Regions from separate parts of the Allorhizobium sp. DMC15 genome, predicted to be linked through region 1. Evidence: predicted binding sites of a transcription regulator. Region 1 holds the regulator's gene; each other region holds the start of a gene.
The links. The regulator PhoB, encoded in region 1, activates phosphate uptake and scavenging genes when phosphate is short. The targets are predictions, from matches to a motif close to TGTCATNNANCTGTCAT.
Positions count from the first base shown of each region.

Region 2: a site for PhoB is predicted at 2,530-2,546, ahead of ppk2 (polyphosphate kinase 2). Genes of this name have one in related genera too.
Region 3: a site for PhoB is predicted at 2,676-2,692, ahead of ACT53S_RS09055 (BtaA family protein). Genes of this name have one in related genera too.
Region 4: a site for PhoB is predicted at 2,561-2,577, ahead of ACT53S_RS04590 (PhoX family protein). Genes of this name have one in related genera too.

Region 1 covers NZ_JBQUZB010000001.1:428,162-433,047, reverse strand. Annotated here, with positions in the region: gene ACT53S_RS02125 (acetylornithine transaminase) at 1-864, opposite strand, end outside; gene ACT53S_RS02120 (GcrA family cell cycle regulator) at 1,300-1,833, shown strand; gene phoB (phosphate regulon transcriptional regulator PhoB) at 1,964-2,647, opposite strand; gene phoU (phosphate signaling complex protein PhoU) at 2,676-3,389, opposite strand; gene pstB (phosphate ABC transporter ATP-binding protein PstB) at 3,439-4,224, opposite strand; gene pstA (phosphate ABC transporter permease PstA) at 4,260-4,886, opposite strand, start outside.
Region 2 covers NZ_JBQUZB010000004.1:189,836-194,721, reverse strand. Annotated here, with positions in the region: gene ACT53S_RS18580 (EamA family transporter) at 1-674, opposite strand, end outside; gene leuC (3-isopropylmalate dehydratase large subunit) at 858-2,267, opposite strand; gene ppk2 (polyphosphate kinase 2) at 2,600-3,493, shown strand; gene ACT53S_RS18565 (amino acid ABC transporter permease) at 3,498-4,322, opposite strand; gene ACT53S_RS18560 (basic amino acid ABC transporter substrate-binding protein) at 4,360-4,886, opposite strand, start outside.
Region 3 covers NZ_JBQUZB010000002.1:104,670-109,555, reverse strand. Annotated here, with positions in the region: gene ACT53S_RS09065 (glycoside hydrolase family 25 protein) at 1-572, opposite strand, end outside; gene ACT53S_RS09060 (class I SAM-dependent methyltransferase) at 721-1,383, opposite strand; gene ACT53S_RS09055 (BtaA family protein) at 1,380-2,630, opposite strand; gene ACT53S_RS09050 (putative bifunctional diguanylate cyclase/phosphodiesterase) at 2,774-4,336, shown strand; gene ACT53S_RS09045 (serine hydrolase domain-containing protein) at 4,442-4,886, shown strand, end outside.
Region 4 covers NZ_JBQUZB010000001.1:950,714-955,599, reverse strand. Annotated here, with positions in the region: gene ACT53S_RS04600 (crotonase/enoyl-CoA hydratase family protein) at 1-288, opposite strand, end outside; gene ACT53S_RS04595 (acyl-CoA dehydrogenase) at 444-2,222, opposite strand; gene ACT53S_RS04590 (PhoX family protein) at 2,628-4,541, shown strand; gene minE (cell division topological specificity factor MinE) at 4,651-4,886, opposite strand, start outside.

The sequences.
Region 1 (4,886 bases):
CACGGCATTGCCGACCGCCATGGCGAGCGGGTTGCCGCCATAGGTGGAGCCGTGGGTGCCGGGCTTCATGCCGTAGGCGGCCTCTTCGGTCGCCAGGCAGGCGCCAACCGGGAAACCGCCGCCGATGCCCTTGGCCACCGCCATTAGGTCGGGCGTGATGCCGGCCCATTCATGGGCAAACAGCTTGCCGGTCCGGCCGACGCCGCACTGCACTTCATCGAGGATCAAAAGCAGACCGTGCTCATCGCAAATCGCGCGCAGGGCCTTCAGCATCTCGACCGGGATCGGCCGGATGCCACCTTCCCCCTGCACGGGCTCGACCAGGATACCGGCCGTCGCTTCGGTGATGGCGGCCTTGACGGCATCGAGATCACCGAACGGGACCTGGTCAAAGCCGGGCGCCTTGGGACCGAAACCTTCCAGATACTTTTCCTGGCCACCCGCCGCGATCGTCGCGATGGTGCGTCCGTGGAAAGCGCCTTCCATCGTGATGATGTGGAACTTCTCCGGATGCCCCTTGGCGAAATGGTAGCGGCGAGCGGTCTTGATCGCGCATTCCAGCGCCTCGGCACCCGAATTGGTGAAGAAGACGCGGTCGGCGAAGGTGACGTCCGTCAGGCGCTTGGCCAGCTTCTCCTGACCCGGCACTTCATAGAGGTTCGACAGGTGCCAGACCTTGTCAGCCTGGTCCTTGAGTGCGCCGACCACATGCGGGTTACCATGGCCGACCGAAGTCACGGCGACACCGGCTGCAAAATCGAGATAGCGCTCACCGGTCTCGGTGATCAGCCACACGCCCTCGCCTCGCTCGAAACGCAGGGGCGCCCGATTGTAGGTCTGATAGAGCGGCGTAGCGTCTGCCATGGCGATTGCATTCCTTCTGCATGCCCGTGCTTTCGACGGGACCGAGCCCGGCGGGCCCGAAACAATTAAAAATGCCGCCTTGCGGCGGCGTCGGCACTATCTGCATTTAACCCTGCAATGTCAACGAAACTTGCGGGATCTCGGCGGTCCGGCACAAAATCCGGCTTTCGACGCACGCGAGTGCCGGAAGGCGATTCCACCTGTTGCATACTTGACTCACTCGGGAAGCAAGTTGGGGAAAACCGGAAAATCGATTCCAGATGATTCCGGCGACTCTTGTCACAGAGTCGGCCGACCTCTAGGTTAAATTTCATTAAGAGATTGCATGCGGCGGAAGTGATCACCGACAGTTACGAGGCGGTTTTGTTTCGAATTCGTTCGAAGCAACGGTGACGGATTCTGCCATGACACACGCGAGCGGCGGAGAAGTATGGCATGAATTGGACTGATGAGCGGGTTGAAAAACTCAAGCGTCTCTGGGCCGAAGGCCTGAGCGCAAGCCAGATTGCAGCACAGTTGGGTGGCGTAAGTCGAAACGCGGTGATTGGTAAAGTGCACCGGCTGAACCTGCCTGGTCGTGCGAAGGCCGGCGGCAGCTCCTCAGCAGCGCGTCCTGCCAAGCGCACCGCCGCACCCCAGCGTCCGGCGAACTTCCAGGCTCGCCCGGCAGCAACCGCTACCCGGACCGTGACACGTGCGGCCGGCGCGACCCTTCTCAAGGAAGAGATCGAGGTCGAGACCTTCCAGGAAGTCGAAGTCAGCCGTCCGCTGAACGTCGTCGTGCCGATCTCGCGCCGCCTGGCGCTGACGGAGCTCACTGAGCGCACCTGCAAGTGGCCGATCGGCGATCCGATGAAGGACGATTTCCATTTTTGTGGTTGCGAAATCAGCGACGCCTCGCCCTATTGCACCTATCATGCGAAGCTCGCCTACCAGCCGGTCAGCGACCGCCGCAAGGCCGCTCGTTAAGACGAGCGGACGATCACACAGATTTTGGATGGGTCCTTCGGGGCCCGTTTTCTTTGGGCCATGCGCCAAACGAAAGGGCCGCAACGGATGATCCGTGCGGCCCTTTCGTTTGCGTCAAGTGATTGAAGCTTCAGGCTTCCATTGAATAACCCGCACCTCGAACGGTCCGGATGACATCCTGCATGTTGGAGAAATTCAGCGCCTTGCGCAGCCGCCCGACATGCACGTCGACGGTGCGTTCGTCGACATAGATGTCGTGGCCCCAGACGCCGTCGAGCAGTTGCGAGCGCGAGAACACCCGGCCGGGCGAGGTCATCAGGAATTCCAGGAGGCGGAACTCGGTCGGGCCGAGACGGACTTCGCGGCTCTTGCGATGGACGCGGTGGGTTTCCCGGTCGAGCTCGATGTCACCACAGCGCAGGACACTCGACAGCACTTCCGGCTTGGCCCGACGCAGCATCGCCTTGACGCGCGCCATCAGTTCCGGTGTCGAGAAGGGCTTGACGACATAGTCGTCGGCGCCGGTCGCAAGACCCCTGACCCGTTCGCTTTCCTCGCCCCGTGCCGTCAGCATGATGATCGGCAGGCGCTCCGTTTCCGGCCGGACGCGCAGGCGGCGGCACAGCTCAATGCCCGAGACGCCCGGCAGCATCCAGTCGAGGATCAGCAGGTCCGGCACCCGTTCCTGCAGACGGATCTCGGCCTCGTCGCCGCGCAGGATCGTTTCGACCTCATATCCTTCCGATTCCAGATTGTAGCGCAGGAGGACGCTCAGCGCCTCCTCGTCTTCCACCACGGCAATCTTCGGCTGCATCAGACCATCACCTCGCTGTGGCCAAGGCTCATTCGGTGATCGCACCGACGGAAGACGTCAGGTCTTCCTTCGGCCGTTCGCCTTCCGGCGGCGCACCTGTTGTCATGTAGTAGATGGTCTCGGCGATGTTGGTCGCGTGGTCGCCGATGCGCTCGATGTTCTTGGCGCAGAAGAGAAGATGCGTGCAGCTGGTGATGTTGCGCGGATCTTCCATCATGTAGGTCAACAATTCGCGGAACAGCGAGGTGTAGATCGCATCGATCTCCTCGTCGCGGTCGCGGATCGACTTGGCCTTTTCGGCAGAGCGGGTCGTGTAGACGTCGAGCACTTCCTTGAGCTGGGCAAGGGCCAGATCGGACAGATGCTCGAGGCCGCGGGCGAGCTTGCGCGGAACGCCCGTCGCCTGGATGGCCACAACGCGCTTGGAGTTGCTCTTGCCGAGATCGCCGACGCGTTCGAGGTCGGAGGCAATGCGCAGGGCGCCGATGATTTCACGAAGGTCGGAGGCGACCGGCTGACGCTTGGCGATGGTGACAACGGCCTTCTCGCCGATTTCCTTCTCCATCGAGTCCATGATGACGTCGTCGGAGATCACCTTCTGTGCAAGGGCGGCGTCGGAATTGACCAGCGAGCGCACGCTTTCGGCGACCATCTGTTCCGCCAGACCGCCCATCTCGGAGATGCGGCGCATCAGAAATTTCAGTTCCTCGTCGAAGGCCGAATAGATGTGTGAGGAAGCCATAAGCCAGATCCTTGATTGTAAAGAGAGCCAGGGTATGCGCTGAGATCGCTCAGCCGAAGCGGCCCATGATGTAGTCTTGCGTGCGCTGATCGTCCGGGTTGGTGAACATCTTGTCCGTGTCGTTTTCTTCGACGAGTTCGCCCAGATGGAACATGGCCGTGCGCTGGGAGACGCGGGCGGCCTGCTGCATCGAGTGGGTGACGATCACGATCGTGTAGTTCTCGCGCAGTTCGTGGATCAGTTCCTCGACTTTGGCGGTCGCGATCGGATCGAGTGCCGAGCAGGGTTCGTCCATGAGGATGACTTCCGGGCTGACGGCGACGGCACGGGCGATGCAGAGACGCTGCTGCTGGCCACCGGAAAGACCGGTACCGGCCGCATCCAGGCGATCCTTGACTTCGTTCCAGAGGCCGGCCTTCTGCAGGGCGGTCGAAACGATCTCGTCGAGATCGGCCTTGTTCTTGGCCAGGCCATGGATGCGCGGACCGTAGGCGACGTTCTCGTAGATCGACTTCGGGAACGGGTTCGGCTTCTGGAAGACCATGCCCACCTTGGCGCGCAGCTGCACCGGATCGACCTTGGCGTCGTAGATGTTTTCGGCATCGATCAGGATGTTGCCCTCGACGCGGCAGCTGGCGATCGTGTCGTTCATCCGGTTGATGCAGCGCAGGAAGGTCGACTTGCCGCAGCCCGATGGGCCGATAAAGGCGGTCACCGAGCGCGGACGGATCTCGATGTTCACGTCGCGCAGGGCCTGCTTCTCGCCGTAGTAAACCTGCACGTCGCGTGCGGTAATCTTGGATTCAGTCATTGTCGGTGCTTTCGTCGTCGTCATCTTTGTCGAGAGATTGTTCATCATCATACACCCCCTTACCAACGGCGCTCAAAGCGGCGACGCAGAATGATTGCGACCAGGTTCATCAGGATCAGGAAGACCAGCAGGACGATGATGGCACCGGAGGCGCGCTCCACGAAAGCCGGGTCACCGCGCTGGGTCCAGTTGTAGACCTGCACCGGCAAAGCCGAGGCGGGCTGGAAGAAACCATCCGGCGGACCGGCGGGGAATTCCTTGACGAAGGCGACCATGCCGATCAGGAGCAGCGGAGCCGTTTCGCCGAGCGCACGGGCGAGACCGATGATCGCACCGGTCAGGATGCCCGGCATGGCGAGCGGCAGCACATGGTGGAAGATCGACTGCATCTTCGAAGCACCGACGCCGAGGGCGGCATCGCGGATCGAGGGCGGTACGGCCTTCAGCGCAGACCGGGTGGCGATGATGATGGTGGGCAGCGTCATGAGGGTCAGGACCAGACCGCCCACGATCGGCGCCGATTGCGGCAGACCGGCGAAGTTGATCAGCACGGCAAGACCGAGGATACCGAAGACGATCGAAGGAACGGCCGCAAGGTTGGCGATGTTGACCTCGATGAGATCGGTGAACCAGTTCTGCGGCGCGAACTCTTCGAGGTAGATCGAGGTGGCGACACCGATCGGCAG
Region 2 (4,886 bases), on a different contig from region 1:
TAGGCCACGACCACCAGCCCATAGGCGAGCATGGCGACCACGCCGCCACCCGCGGCCTTCCAGGTGAGCGGTGACTTGAGGTCGATGGCAAGACCTTTGCGCGTGATCGCAAAGGCGATGGTGATCATGATGCCGAAGAGAAAAAGCACCCAGAGCGCATAGGCGACCGGAAGCTCGACGAGCTTCACTCCACGCGAGTCCACCGTCGAATAGCAGGCGATGATGAGACCGGTCGTCAGGGCAAAGAGGATCGACGACGTCGCCGCACGGGTCTTGCCGAGCGACAAGCTCATGATGCCTGTAGCAATCAGCAGCACGCCCAGCGTCTGCCAGGGGCCCAAGACCTCGCCGAAGAAGAGGAAGCCGCCCAGCGTCACCAGCAAAGGCACGGTGCCGCGCACGATCGGATAGACCTGGCCGAGTTGACCCTGCCGATAGGCTGCGACCAGAAACAGGCTGTAGCCGACCTGCAGACCGGATGAGAGCAGGATGTAGGGCCAGGCGGCCGCACCGGGAACGGGAACAAGGAAGAGCAGGGGAAGCGTGATGATGCTGCCGGTCAGGCTCATCACGGTGATCGACCAGAGCCGGTCCGCCCCCGTTCGCAGGAAGGCATTCCAGCTCGCATGCAGGATCGCTGCCACGAGCGCCAGCCCAACGGCGACGGCACTCACGACCGCGCCTTGCGGTGCATGAGGAGGAATTCTCTGATGTTCATGGGAGACCCGCGGGCGGTATGTGACAGTTTCGTGACAGTGCGACGATAGCGGCTTCACCTGTCTTTGCAACGGGGTGGCACAAAAGAAACCGCCCGCTTTCTGAGCGGGCGGCAGAGATAAACTCAGTCTTCGGCGCGCTTAGTGGAAGTCGCGGATATCCACGAAGTGGCCAGTAACGGCTGCTGCCGCGGCCATGGCAGGCGACACGAGATGCGTGCGGCCCTTGAAGCCCTGACGGCCTTCGAAGTTGCGGTTCGAGGTAGACGCGCAACGCTCGCCAGGCTTCAGACGGTCGTCGTTCATCGCCAGGCACATCGAGCAGCCCGGCTCGCGCCAATCGAAGCCGGCTTCCTTGAAGATCTTGTCGAGACCTTCTGCTTCCGCCTGTTCCTTCACAAGGCCGGAGCCCGGAACGATCATGGCGGAAACGGTGGAGGCGACCTTCTTGCCTTCGACGACCTTGGCGACGGCGCGCAGGTCTTCAATGCGGCCATTGGTGCAGGAGCCGATGAAGACGCGGTCGATCGCGATATCGGTGATCTTCGTGCCCGGCTTCAGGCCCATATAGTCGAGCGCACGCCACTTGGAAGCGCGCTTCGTTTCGTCCTGGATATCGTCAGGATTGGGCACGATGCCCTGAACCGAGACGACGTCTTCCGGGGAAGAGCCCCAGGACACGATCGGCGGCAGGTTGGCAGCGTCGAGAACGACGACGCGGTCGAAATGTGCACCTTCATCGGACTTCAGCGTCTTCCAGTAGGCAATCGCCTGCTCGAGCGCTTCACCCTTGGGCGCACGCGGCTTGTCCTTGATGTATTCGAAGGTCTTCTCGTCCGGCGCGATCAGGCCAGCGCGGGCGCCGCCTTCGATCGTCATGTTGCAGATGGTCATGCGGCCTTCCATCGAGAGCGATTCGATCGCTTCGCCGGCGAATTCGATGACATGGCCGGTGCCGCCGGCGGTGCCGATCTCGCCGATGATGGCGAGGATGATGTCCTTCGCCGTCACGCCTTCGGGCAGTTTCCCGTCGACGCGCACCAGCATGTTCTTCGCCTTCTTCTGGATCAGCGTCTGGGTCGCGAGCACGTGCTCGACCTCGGACGTGCCGATGCCGTGAGCGAGCGCGCCGAAGGCGCCATGCGTCGAGGTGTGGCTGTCACCGCAGACGATGGTCATGCCGGGCAGGGTGAAGCCCTGTTCCGGGCCGACGATGTGCACGATGCCCTGGCGCTTGTCCGAGGCCGAGTAGTATTCGACGCCGAATTCGGCCGCGTTGTTGGCAAGCGCCTCGACCTGGATGCGGCTTTCCTCGTTCTTGATGCCGAGATGGCGGTCCGGCGAGGTCGGCACGTTGTGGTCAACAACGGCCAGCGTCTTCTGCGGTGCGCGGACCTTGCGGCCGGCCATGCGCAGACCTTCGAAGGCCTGCGGGCTCGTCACTTCGTGAACGAGGTGACGATCGATGTAGAGGAGACAGGTGCCGTCGTCCTGGCGATCGACGACGTGGTCGTCCCAGATCTTGTCGTAAAGGGTGCGAGGTGCGCTCATGGGTAAATTCCATCCAGACTGAGGAAAAAGGGATTTGGATCTTCGAGGATGCAGAAGGGCCGGATTGTCGGCCAAAGGCGATCAGCCGCGAAGGCTCGCCAGGGCCCCCTGAACGCGCGCGAAAAAGCGTGCCGGCAGACGCTTGTGGTCCTGCAGCACGATAAACTGGTTCGCGAGGCATCCGAATTTCGATCCCATGGGCGGCGTCATACCAGTTTTCGCAGATGTCGGCAATTGCTTCGCACGGCCTCTGACATCGGTCTGTCATGAAGCAGTCGTGCAAGCATGCTTGATCTTCGTCAGTAAACGCTCGCCCCGCCGGAACCCGCGCCATGAACGAAGACATCCATCGCATCAAGACCGAAATCCTCGATAGCTTCGACGAGGAACTGGAGCAACAGCTCGACGAGGAACGCCTCGACCAACTGGTTGCAGACGGCATGGCGGAGCCGACCATCGACCGGAAGATCTACTTCCGCGAGCTTTTCCGGTTGCAGCACGAGCTGGTGCGCCTGCAGGACTGGGTGCAGTACAAGAAGCTGAAGATGGTGGTGCTGTTCGAGGGCCGCGATTCGGCCGGCAAGGGTGGGGCGATCAAGCGGGTCACCCAGCGGCTCAACCCGCGTGTCTGCCGGGTCGTGGCCCTGCCGGCACCCACCGAGCGCGAGCGCAGCCAGTGGTATTTCCAGCGCTATGTGCAGCACCTGCCGACGGCGGGCGAAATGGTTCTTTTCGACCGCTCCTGGTACAACCGCGCCGGCGTCGAGCGGGTCATGGGTTTCTGCACGCCGGACGAACTCGAAGAGTTCTTCCGCTCCGTGCCCGAATTCGAGCGCATGCTGGTGCGCTCCGGCATCATCCTCGTCAAATACTGGTTCTCGATCACCGACGAGGAGCAGGAATTCCGCTTCCAGATGCGCATCAATGATCCGCTGAAACAGTGGAAGCTCTCGCCCATGGACCTCGAAAGCCGGGTGCACTGGGAGAGCTACACCCGGGCCAAGGAGGAAATGCTGGAGCGCACTCACATTCCGGAAGCCCCCTGGTGGGTGGTCCAAGCCGTGGACAAGAAGAAGGCGCGTCTCAACATGATCGCCCATCTCCTGTCGCAGGTGCCGTACGAGCATGTTCCGAAGGAAGCCGTCGAACTTCCGGCGCGCGTGCGCAACGCCGACTATATCCGCCATCCCGTCCCGCCCGAAATGTACGTGCCGGAAAAGTACTGAGCGATTATTCGCTTCGATTGCGCGAACGCATCCGCTTCTCGAAATCACGCAGCAGGATTGAAAGCCCGATCGTCAGGATCAGATAGACATAGGCGACGATCGAATAGGTCTCAAAGAAGCGGAACGAGCCAGAGGCGTAGACCTTGCCCATCTGGGTGATGTCGGCGACGCCCAGCACCGAGACCAGGGAAGAATCCTTTACCATCGCGACGAAGTCGTTCGACAGGGGCGGGAAGATCACCCGGATCGCCTGCGGGAAGACCACCAGCCGGAAGCGCTGGCTCCGGCTCAACCCAAGCGCCTTAGCGGCTTCGATCTGCCCCTTGTCGATCGACTGTATGCCAGCCCGGAAGATCTCGGCGATGAAGGCGGAATAGCCGATCATCAGGGCGATGATCGCCCTCCACATCAGCGACACGTCGCGCACGACCAGTGGCTCGACGAACCCGGCATTGATCAAAGGTGTGGCGACCAGATTGAACAGGGTGACGATCGCAGGGGCACCAACAAAAGCGATGTAAAACAACAGAACGAGTATCGGGATTCCGCGCACGACCTCGACATAGAAGCGTGCGATCTGGCGGAGGACCAGATGATCGGACATTCCGAGAAGAGCGACCAGCAGGCCCAGCGCTGTGGCGAGCAAAAACCCGGCCAGCGTCACGAAGACCGTGACACCGAGACCTTTCACGATCGTGTTGAAGACCTGAGCGTAGAGATCGCTGACGAAGATGACGGCGCCGAGCGCAACCGCCAACACGACGAAGGCGACCAGCCACCATGGCCGGTCGCCCTTCGGATCACCCTGGGGCAAAGTCTGGAACGCCATCAGCCGCTGACCTTCGGGACAGGAGCAGCAAGCGGACTCATTCGCCCATCTTGTAATCGAGGAACCACTTCTTGTTCAGTGCATCCAAGGTGCCATCCGCCTTCAAGGCTGCAATCGCCGCATTGACCGGCGCAACGAGATCGGAACCCTTGGGGAAGATGAAGCCGAAATCTTCGGTGCCGAGTGGTTCGCCGACGATCTTAAGGCTGCCGTTCGAGGCGGCGACATATCCGTTTCCGGCGGTGCTATCGGTGAGCACCAGATCGACGTCACCGGCCTTCAATGCCTGCACGGTTGCACCGAAGGTCTCGAACAGCTTGATGCGCGGGTTCTGCTCGTTGCCATCAAGCACTTCGTAGACAGCCGTGTAGAAGGGGCTCGTGCCCGGCTGGGCACCGACAAGGCCGCTTTCCAGCGCAGCAAAACTCTTGGCATCCGTGAACCGGCTTTCGTCGCCGCGGACCAGCATCAGCTGCTGCGAACGCATATAAGGATCAGAGAAATCCACCTTCTCCTTGCGGTCGTCCTTGATGGTGATGCCGGTCATGCCGATGTTGTACTGAT
Region 3 (4,886 bases), on a different contig from region 1:
TCGCGATGGAAGTCAACGGAGGTATAGATGATCGGCCGCTTGCCGTAATAGGCCTCAATACGGTCCATGAACCGCTTCATCTCGCTGCGGACCGTTGCCGGGTCCGGACGGGTACGGCAGGTCTTGGAGGAGGGATTCCATTCGGCGTCGAGCACCGGTGGCAGCTGGATGGCCTCACGCGGGACATTGGCGATGAACCAGTCTGCCTGCTGGTCGGCCGTCGAACAGAAATAGTAGAAGTGGTAGGGGGCGTAAGCGAGGCCTGCCGCACGGGCGCCCTGCCAGTATTCGTTGAAGCGCGGATCCAGACGGTCGCCGCCTTCCGTCGCCTTGATGAAGACGAAAGAGACGCCCGAACGCTTGACCTCGCGCCAATCGACGTCGCCGTTCCATTTGGACACGTCGATGCCGTGCACCTGGTGACGGTGGGGTGTCTTGCCACCGAAGTCCTGTGGATCAGTATCGTGGAAGTGCGGCGAGACGGACGCCGTCTCCATGAGGTCGTAGCTGCCCGATGTGCAGCCGGCGAAAAACAGGCAGAAGGGCAAAAGTGCCGTCGATAGCCACCGCATCGGTCGTCCATGGGTCAGGTTAAAGCTCGTGCCCGGACAGACGGTAAAGGTCCGTTTGGTGCATCGAGTGTCCTTGTCCACCCATCATGGTTAAAACGGGGTTACATGCAATCCGTCCGATGCAGGGATTTTTGAAAACCGCCGCCGCTCAACGCGAGAGAACGGCGTGCCAGGCATAGCCGCGCCACAGCGACTCAAAGGTGAGGTGGAAGCCATTTTGCCGGGCGTGTTTCTCAAGGGCCTCCCGCAGGTCTGCGCGTGGGGTCACGTGGAAACGATTGAGCCAGGCCTGCAGGACCTTGCGTGCGAATTTGGGAAGCCGTTCCTGCTGGCCGAAGTCGACGATGTGCAACGAGCCCGCCGGGCCAAGCACCGCAAGTGCCCGGTCGATGGCTGCCTCCCAGTCCGGGATCATCGACAGTGCATAGGAGATCATCACGCGGTCGAAGGCGGCAGTGCCGAAATCTGCGGCGGTAAAGCGGGTCGCGTCGGCGACTCGCAGCAGGGGCTGGTCGCTTTCCCCGCGGAAATTGCGGCGCGCGGAGGCAAGCATTTCCGCCGAGATGTCGAGACCGCACAGGCTGGCCGAAGGATAGTGGCGGCGGGCCCGCAACAGGTTGCGACCCGTGCCGCAGCCCACTTCGAGGAGGGTGCCGCCGTCCGGAACAGCCAAGCCGGAAATCATGCGGTCGCGGCCGAGAAGGTAGTATTTCCGGGTGAGATCATAGATGTGCCGCTGATAGCGATACATCGCGTCCATGCGGTCCGCGTGGCCCGACCCGTCAACGATGGTGCTGCGGTCGGCGCTCATGCCGATCGCTTTTCGTAGATGTGGAAGCCGCCGTAGATGGCCGAGCGGTCCCGTTTGTCGAGCGCGGCGGACTGGTCGGCGAGATAGATCCACTGTTCCAGCAGACTGTCGGAGAGTTTGCCGTCGAGGACGCTTGCTTCTGCTGCCGTGCGGAAGATGACGCGGGCGCCTGGGGCTGCTGTGCGGCTGATCTCCGTCCAGAGCTCGTTCAACTGACGCGGCGTCATCCAGTCCTGTGCATCGAGCAGAACGAAGCGGTCGAGGCTCGCTGCCGGCTTTTGCGCCAGAAGTTCGGTGAAGCCGGCATGATGGACAGTCACCCGATCGGCGCAGTCGCGGATCGCCTCATGGTTCTGCGGCTGCAGATAGCTGGGCATGCGCCCCTCGTCCGCTCTCGGATACCGGCGCGCGAAAGCCTGCCAGGCAAAGGGGTTGTCCCGGAGTGGAAAATAGCAGGCCAGCTTTTCCAGCCTGTGCCGCAGGATTGGTGCAATCGTTCCTTCGTCGGAGAGGCTGGCAAGCTCGTCATATTGCTGCGGCGGGATGCCCAGGCCGAAGAGCGAGCTCTTGCGCGCTGTCAGCCAGCGGACGAAGGGCTTGTCAAATAGCGGCGCGATGCGGGTATCAAAGACGTGGCGCTGTTCGCGCAAGGACTTCGCCTCCACCATATCTTCCAGCCGGACACCATGCGCCCGGGCCAGCAGGTGACCGACCGCGATGAAGCGGCCAAGCAGACCCGTGCGATAGATGTTGCGGGTAAAGACGCTCGCACGCCGCCGGCCCATGAGACCGCGCTTCTGCCAATAGCGACGGGATGTTTCATCCAGATGCGGGGCGATATGCTTGTCGAAGAGAGCGAGGTTGGCGCGTTCGCCAGCCGTCCCGAGGAAGCGCAGCACAGCGGCGTAATCCGGCAGATGGCGGAAGGCGGCGAGCTTGAGGCGATTGAGGGCCACATGGTTCGGGTTGAGGTCAACCACGTCTATCGCGGCTGGTCGGCGGCTCAGATAAGCCAGCATGTTGCAGCCGCCGGAACCGATGGTGACGATGCGATGACCTTCCGAAAGCGCCATTGCCTCCATGTCGATCTCGGGGTCCTCCCAGATCTGCGCATAGACGAGACCGGAGAACAGCAGGCCGAACACACGCTCCGACAGCCCTGCGGCCGACAGGGGCCGATGTTGCAGCAGCGCATCCTTCAGCTTCGTGTTCTGATGAAAGCCGGCATCCGGTGCAATCTCTGTCATGTCAATCCGCCATCACTTGAGGTTGCTGGCGTTTAGCTCCTGGGTGCTACAGTTTGATGACGCGGAGCACGCCTGAGCTGCTAACCAATTCTAAAGGCTTTTCGTACAATTTATTGCCTACAAAATATGGGGTGTTTAACATCATGTTAAAGAAGCCTGCCTCACGTCGCGTGCTCACCTATTCGGCTGCAGGCTTTGCCGTTGGCGCCATCGCACCCTTGGCTTCGCTGATTCCCGCATTCGGACTAGACGTCGCCGGGATATCCCCGCTGAAGATCATGTCTGCCTGGCCGTTCTTGCTGACCGCCGGCCTGCCTTTCGTCACCGCCGGGCTCGCCGCCTATCTCGCCGGGGTGGAGCAGAAATTGAGAGGCCAGATCGCGGTTCTGGAAGAGCGTCGGGCCGATCGCCACACGCCCGGTGTGGACGGACTGACGGGGCTCGGCGACCGCGAAGCGCTGCATGACGGTCTGCGTGCCTTGTTCGGCACGGCCCGCCCGAACCAGGCGTTGCTGCTGATCGACATCGATCGCTTCAAATTTGTCAACGACACCATGGGCCATGAGGCGGGCGATGCGCTACTCGTGGAGGCGGGCCGGCGGCTCAAGCACTCGGTTGGCGAAGGGGCGCAGCTTTTCCGGACCGGCAGCGACGAGTTTGCCGTGATCCTCCCCAAGGCATCAAGCGCAGTCGTCGAATTCGTCTGTCTGGCCATCGAAGACAGCCTGTCGCACACGTTTCTGGTCCAGAAAAAACGGGTCTTTGCGGGTGTGAGCATCGGGGCAACGTTGCTTCAGGCTACGGATCACGACGTCAGTGAGGTGGTCAAACGTGCCGATCTGGCACTCGGGCATGCGAAACAGCGCTTCGGCGCAAGCCACGCCCTCTACGATCCGGCCTTGGCACGGGCGGCTAACGAGACGCTGGAACTGGAACGGGACCTTGTTCATGCGCTAAGCGGGGGGGAGCTTTATCTCGACTACCAACCGATCGTTGGTGTTAGAGACGGTGAGGTCCGGTCGCTTGAGGCCTTGCTTCGCTGGAAGCATCCGACGCGCGGGCTCATTGCCCCGGACGTCTTCATCCCGATTGCCGAACGGATCGGCATCATCCTGGATATTGGTCGTTGGGTCGTACGCAAGGCCTGCGAGGAGGCTTCGCGGTGGCCTGCGCCCGTTGGCGTCAGCGTCAATGTATCCGGCGACCAGTTCAAGGATCCCGGCTTTGTTTCCCATGTCTTCGATAGCCTAGTCGAGGCGGGTCTGGCGCCCGAGCGCCTGACCGTCGAGGTGACGGAATCGGTCTTTTCTGTCGACATTGATCTCGTCTGCGGAAACCTTGCGCAATTGCGATCGGGCGGCGTGCGGATCGCGCTCGATGATTTCGGCACGGGTTTCGCTTCGATCCATCATCTGCGCAGGTTCCCGCTCGACGAACTTAAAATCGACCGGTCCTTCGCTCAGCAAATGGTCGAGACCAGTCAGGGGGCAACCCTGGTGGATCTCATGCACAAGCTTTCCGAGACCTTTCAGGTTACGACCACCATCGAAGGCATTGAAACGGTCCGGCAACTCGAGTTCATCAAAACGCTCGGGATCGGAGATGCCCAGGGCTTCCTGTTCTCACGGCCTTTCGGTGCCGGCGAGGTGCTTGGTTATCTGCAGTCTCGACTGGCGATCGGCTCTGCGCCGGTCCCGGTTCATTGATTCCAGCCCACCGTTTGACCCGTGGATAGGAAGGCAGATTGCCTCCCATGACCTTTCGCCTGTCATCATTTGCTGATTGCATGGCCGCCTCACGCGGAGGAAAACATGCGTCTCCTGTCGAAGATATTCGCTGGCATCGCCTTGGGATTTATCGTGCTGCTCGCTGGTGGTATCGTCTGGCTGTGGCTGACACCACCGGACTTGTTGCGCGTCGGCACGGGTTATGCCGCCAAGATCGTCTGCTCCAACGTGTTTCTTGCGGGCCGCGATGCCGAGGATGTGCTGGCCGATGACGTGCAGGCGCCCGGCCACCCGCTGCTCCGGCTCGCCGGGGTGGAGGTCGACATGGACCGGCGTCTGGTTGTGGCGCGGCTCGCCGGCTTCATCGCACCGTCCGTGGCCGTCTATCGAGAGGGGTTGGGATGCGCCTCCGTGCCGGATGGCGATGTCGCGGCTGCGCGGGCGCTCATGGCACCAGTCTCCGAAGCCGTCCCTGCAGACGACACTCTGCCGTGGCCGGACGGCGAGGGGACGGCACCGAATGATCCGC
Region 4 (4,886 bases), 520 kb from region 1:
GACTTCGGTCAGCGCTTTCAACAAGCCGAAAGCGGCAGGTTCGCCGACGGCGCCGGCCATGGCGAAGCCCAAGAAATCGGCCATGTCATTGCCGGCGGAGAAGCAACCTTCGGTGCCGAGGAAGACCATGGCGCGGATCGTGTTCTCCTGCTCGCCTTCGAGCAGGCCCGCGGTCAGCTTCTGGTACATGGCCTGCGTGATGGCGTTTTTCTTGTCCGGCCGGTTGAAGCGCAGGACGAGGACGCCGGGATGGGCTTCTGGGCGGGTGATCTCAATGTGGTCGGTCATCTCGGCTTCCTCGGGTGGTCCCCACCCTCCCCTTGAGGGGGAGGGTCGGAGCGCAGCTCCGGGGTGGGGTGATCAACGACATATGCTGGTTGTGGCAGGGTCACCCCCACCCGCCGCTTTGCGGCGACCTCCCCCCTCAAGGGGGAGGTGGGAGCTTATGCAAACAGTGCCCTGGCTGCATTGAGGCTTGCCTCGCCGTTGATGACGCGGTCCTTGAGGGCAGCAGTCTCGGCGATCAGGTTCTCGGCGGCGAAGCGGCACAGGGCCAGGCGGTTGTCGCGGCCGTGTTCCTCGTCGGCAAGGGCGCCCTTGGCGAGGTAGACACCGGTCAAAGCGAGACCGAAAAGGCGCTGGTAGGGTGTGGCTCCGGCCAGCGCTGCAGACGCATTGCCAGCAGCGAGCTGCGAGAGCAGCCATTCGGTGGTGTCTTCGAGATCGGCGAGGCTCGCATCGAGGCGGGCGGCCGTCTCGCCAAACCCTTCGAGATTGGAGGCGCGGACGGCGTTCACCACCTGCTTCAGCTCGGTGATGTAACCGCGCACATGGTTGCCGTTGGAGAGCGGCAGCTTGCGGGTCACGAGGTCGGCGGCCTGGATGCCGTTGGTGCCCTCATAGATCGGCGCAATGCGGCTGTCGCGCCAGTAGCGGGCGGCACCCGTTTCCTCGATGAAACCCATGCCGCCATGGGTCTGGATACCGAGCGAGGCGACATCGACGCCAGCATCTGTGGCGAAAGACTTTGCGATCGGGGTCAGCAAGGCGGCCCGCTCGGCCCAATGGCGAGCCTCATCGCCTTCGGCATGATGGCTCATGTCGGTGGCGTGGGCGCAGACATAGCAGATGGCGCGCGAACCTTGCGTCAGCGCCTTCATCGTCACCAGCATGCGGGCGACATCCGGATGCTCGATGATCGGCGACATGCCCTGCCCCGTCCAGCCGGGCGCCTTGCCCTGGGTGCGCTCCTTGGCATACTGCACGGCCTTCTGGGTGGCGGCTTCGCAGATGGCAACACCCTGCATGCCGACGGCCAGGCGGGCATTGTTCATCATGGTGAACATGCAGGCGAGGCCCTTGTTCTCCTCGCCGATCAGCCAGCCGATCGCGCCCGGCTCGTCGCCATACTTGCCGTCGCCATAGATCATGGTGCAGGTCGGCGAGCCGTGGATGCCGAGCTTGTGCTCCAGCGAATGGCAGTGGAGGTCGTTGCGGGCACCGAGCGAGCCGTCGTCGTTGACGAGGTATTTCGGCACGAGGAAGAGCGAGATGCCGCGTGTGCCGGCGGGTGCATCGGGAAGACGCGCGAGAACGAGATGGATGATGTTCTCGGTGATCTCGTGCTCGCCCCAGGTGATGAAGATCTTCTGGCCGAAGATACGGTAGGTGCCGTCATCGCGACGCTCGGCGCGGGACTTCATGACGCCGAGATCGGAGCCGGCATGGGGTTCGGTGAGGTTCATGGTGCCGGTCCATTCGCCGGAGACCATTTTCGGCAAATACTTCGCCTTCAATTCCTCGGAACCGTGCGCGGTGACGGCATCGACGGCGCCCATGGTCAGCGTCGGTCCGAGCGCAAAGCCCATGGAGCCGGAATTCCACATTTCGAGTGCGGCGACGTTCAGCATATGCGGAAGCCCCTGCCCGCCGAAATCCTCGGACGCCGTCAGAGAGTTCCAGCCGCCTTCGGCCCAGGCGCGGTAGAGATTGTCCCAGCCGTCGGGAACGATCACCTTGCCATCGACCATGCGGGCGCCCTGTTTGTCGCCAATTTCGGCGAGCGGGGCGACCTCATCGGAGGCGAAGCGGCCGGCTTCGGTCAAGATCGCGTCGACGAGGTCATCGCTGAGATCCCCCAGCTTGCCATCGTCAATAGCTTTCGAGAGCCCAGCGACATGCTTGAGGGTGAACGCGATCTCTTCTACGGGCGCCTTGTACATGACGTGCTCCTCCAACTGGCGTATGCTCGTGGCCACGCCCAGTCTCCCACCCAGGAGGCGCGGCTTATTCTTCTCTTTGGCTAATTGATTTTTACGTAAACGTCAAATCTTTTGCATGCGTCATGCCGTCCCGTCCACCGGCCTAAATCAGGGAAGAGACCCTGAGGGAAACGGCGATCCAACAAAGATGTGTGAACGCCGGCGATCCCGTCTCGCGCTCATCCGGGGCGGTCCGGGTCAAAGGTAAGGTAGGACAAGGGCTTAAAACGCCGCGCGGCCGAATGCCGATCGGGAGGTTCTAATGCAGCCTTTTCAGATCTGCCGGGCTGTTCGGATTTCGTCATATCCCTGTTACCCGGGCTGACTAGTCGGGGGATGAACTTCAACCCAAAGGAGGCTCCCGCCATGACCGAGACCAATACCAATCACCTGTCCTGGGACGAATGGGATGAGCTGCACAATCCGCCGCCGGCCATGACAGATTTCGACCGTGTCGTTGAACGCGCCGTGTCGCGCCGCGGCTTTCTCGGCGGCGTGCTCGCGCTCGGTTCTGCCGCTGCGGCCATGGGCACGCTCGGCAATCTGATGAGCTCCACGTCCGCTCAGGCCCAGGAAGCGGCCTCGCGCTTTGCCTTCAAGCCGATCCCGATCGCCACCGACAACACCGTTCACGTTCCGGAAGGCTATAGCTGGAAGCCGCTTGCCAAGTGGGGCCAGCCGCTGTTCTCCACGGCCTCCGACATCGACCCGATGAAGGGCGTATCGCTCGAAAACTCCGACAAGGTCTTCGGCGAAAACACCGACGGCATGGAACTGTTCGTCATCGGCAGCGCCCAGGTCATCGCCGTCAACCACGAATACGTCAACAACGAAACCAACCTGCCGCACGCGCCGGAAGGCATGCCGCAGTCGCTCGACGACGTGAAGATCCTGCAGCACATGCAGGGCGTGACCGTCATGGAAGTGGCGGAAGGCGCTGACGGCTGGCAGATCGTGGTCGACAGCAAGTTCAACCGCCGTATCCACCACAACACGCCGATGAAGCTCTCGGGTCCTGCCGCCGGCTCCGAGCTCGTCAAGACGGCTGCCGATCCCAATGGTGTCGACTGTCTCGGGACCTTCAACAACTGCGGCGCCGGCAAGACGCCGTGGGGCACCTACCTCACCTGCGAAGAAAACTTCAACGGCTACTTCGGCACCACCAATGCCGAGTTCAAGATGCCCGACGACTACAAGCGCTACGGCATCGTAGCCGAGACCCGCTATGGCTACGAGAAGTTCGATGAGCGCTTCGACGTGTCGAAGAACCCGAACGAGCCGCGTCGCGCCGGTTATGTCGTCGAAATCGATCCGTCGGACGCCTCCTCGACCCCGATCAAGCGCACTGCACTTGGCCGTATCAAGCACGAAAACGCCGCCGTGGTCGTGGCCCGCGACGGCCGCGTGGTCGTCTATATGGGCGACGATGAACGCGGCGAGTTCCTCTACAAATATGTCTCCAACGGCATCTACGTTCCGGGTGGAGACACCTCCAAGCTGCTCGATGAAGGCACGCTCTACGTTGCCAAGTTCTCGGACGACGGCAACGGCGAATGGCTTGCGCTCACCGAAGAGACGACCGGCATGAAGATGGACGAGATCTGCGTCTTCACCCGCCAGGCGGCGTCCAAGGTGGGTGCAACCACCATGGACCGCCCGGAATGGGTTGCCACCAATCCGGTTGCCATCGAGGCCTATTGCTGCCTGACCAACAACAGCAACCGCGCTGTTCTGAAGGACGGCAAGATGCGGACGAATGCCGGTGGCGACGTGATGGAGATAAACGCTGCCAACCCGCGCGAGGCCAATGAATACGGCCAGATCGTGCGCTGGTACCCCGAGAATGACGACCATGCCGATGGCAAGTTCAAGTGGGACCTGTTCCTGATGGCCGGCAACCCGGTCGTGCACAAGGACGGCCCCTATGCCGGCTCGTCGAACATCAACGAAGGCAACATGTTCAACTCGCCCGACGGCATGATGTTCGATTCGACCGGTCTTCTCTGGATCCAGACCGACGGTGAAGACACCAACGAAGGCGAGTTCGCCGGCCAGGGCAACAACCAGATGCTGGCGGGCGACCCGGTCACGGGCCGGATCGAGCGCTTCCTCACCGCCCCGAAGGGTGCCGAAGTCACCGGCCAGACCTGGTCGGCCGACAAGCGCACCCATTTCGTCGGCATCCAGCATCCCGACGCCCCCTTCCCGGATGGCGAAGGCAAGCTGCCGCGATCGACGATCGTTGCGATCAAGAAGGACGACAACGCCAAGATCGGCTGAGGATCGAGGGCCGGGCGGCAATGTCCGCCCTGCCCTTCTCACAGAACAAGAGAAGGCCGCCGACCGGGTTTTCCGGCGGCGGCCTTTTCCATCGCAGACGATGGTCCGATCAGGCGGCGAGGCGCTGGGCGTTGCGCGGGATTTCGACATCGATCTCCAGGATCGACACGTCCTCGTCGCGGTCCATCTTGATCTGCACCTTGTCACGGTCGAATTCGACATGCTTGGCGATCACGGCAAGGATTTCCTCGCGCAGCACGGCCACCAGATCGCTTTCTAGCGACGCCCGTTCATGGGCGAGCAGGACCTGCAGGCGTTCGCGCGCCATCGGAGCGGAACGCTGCT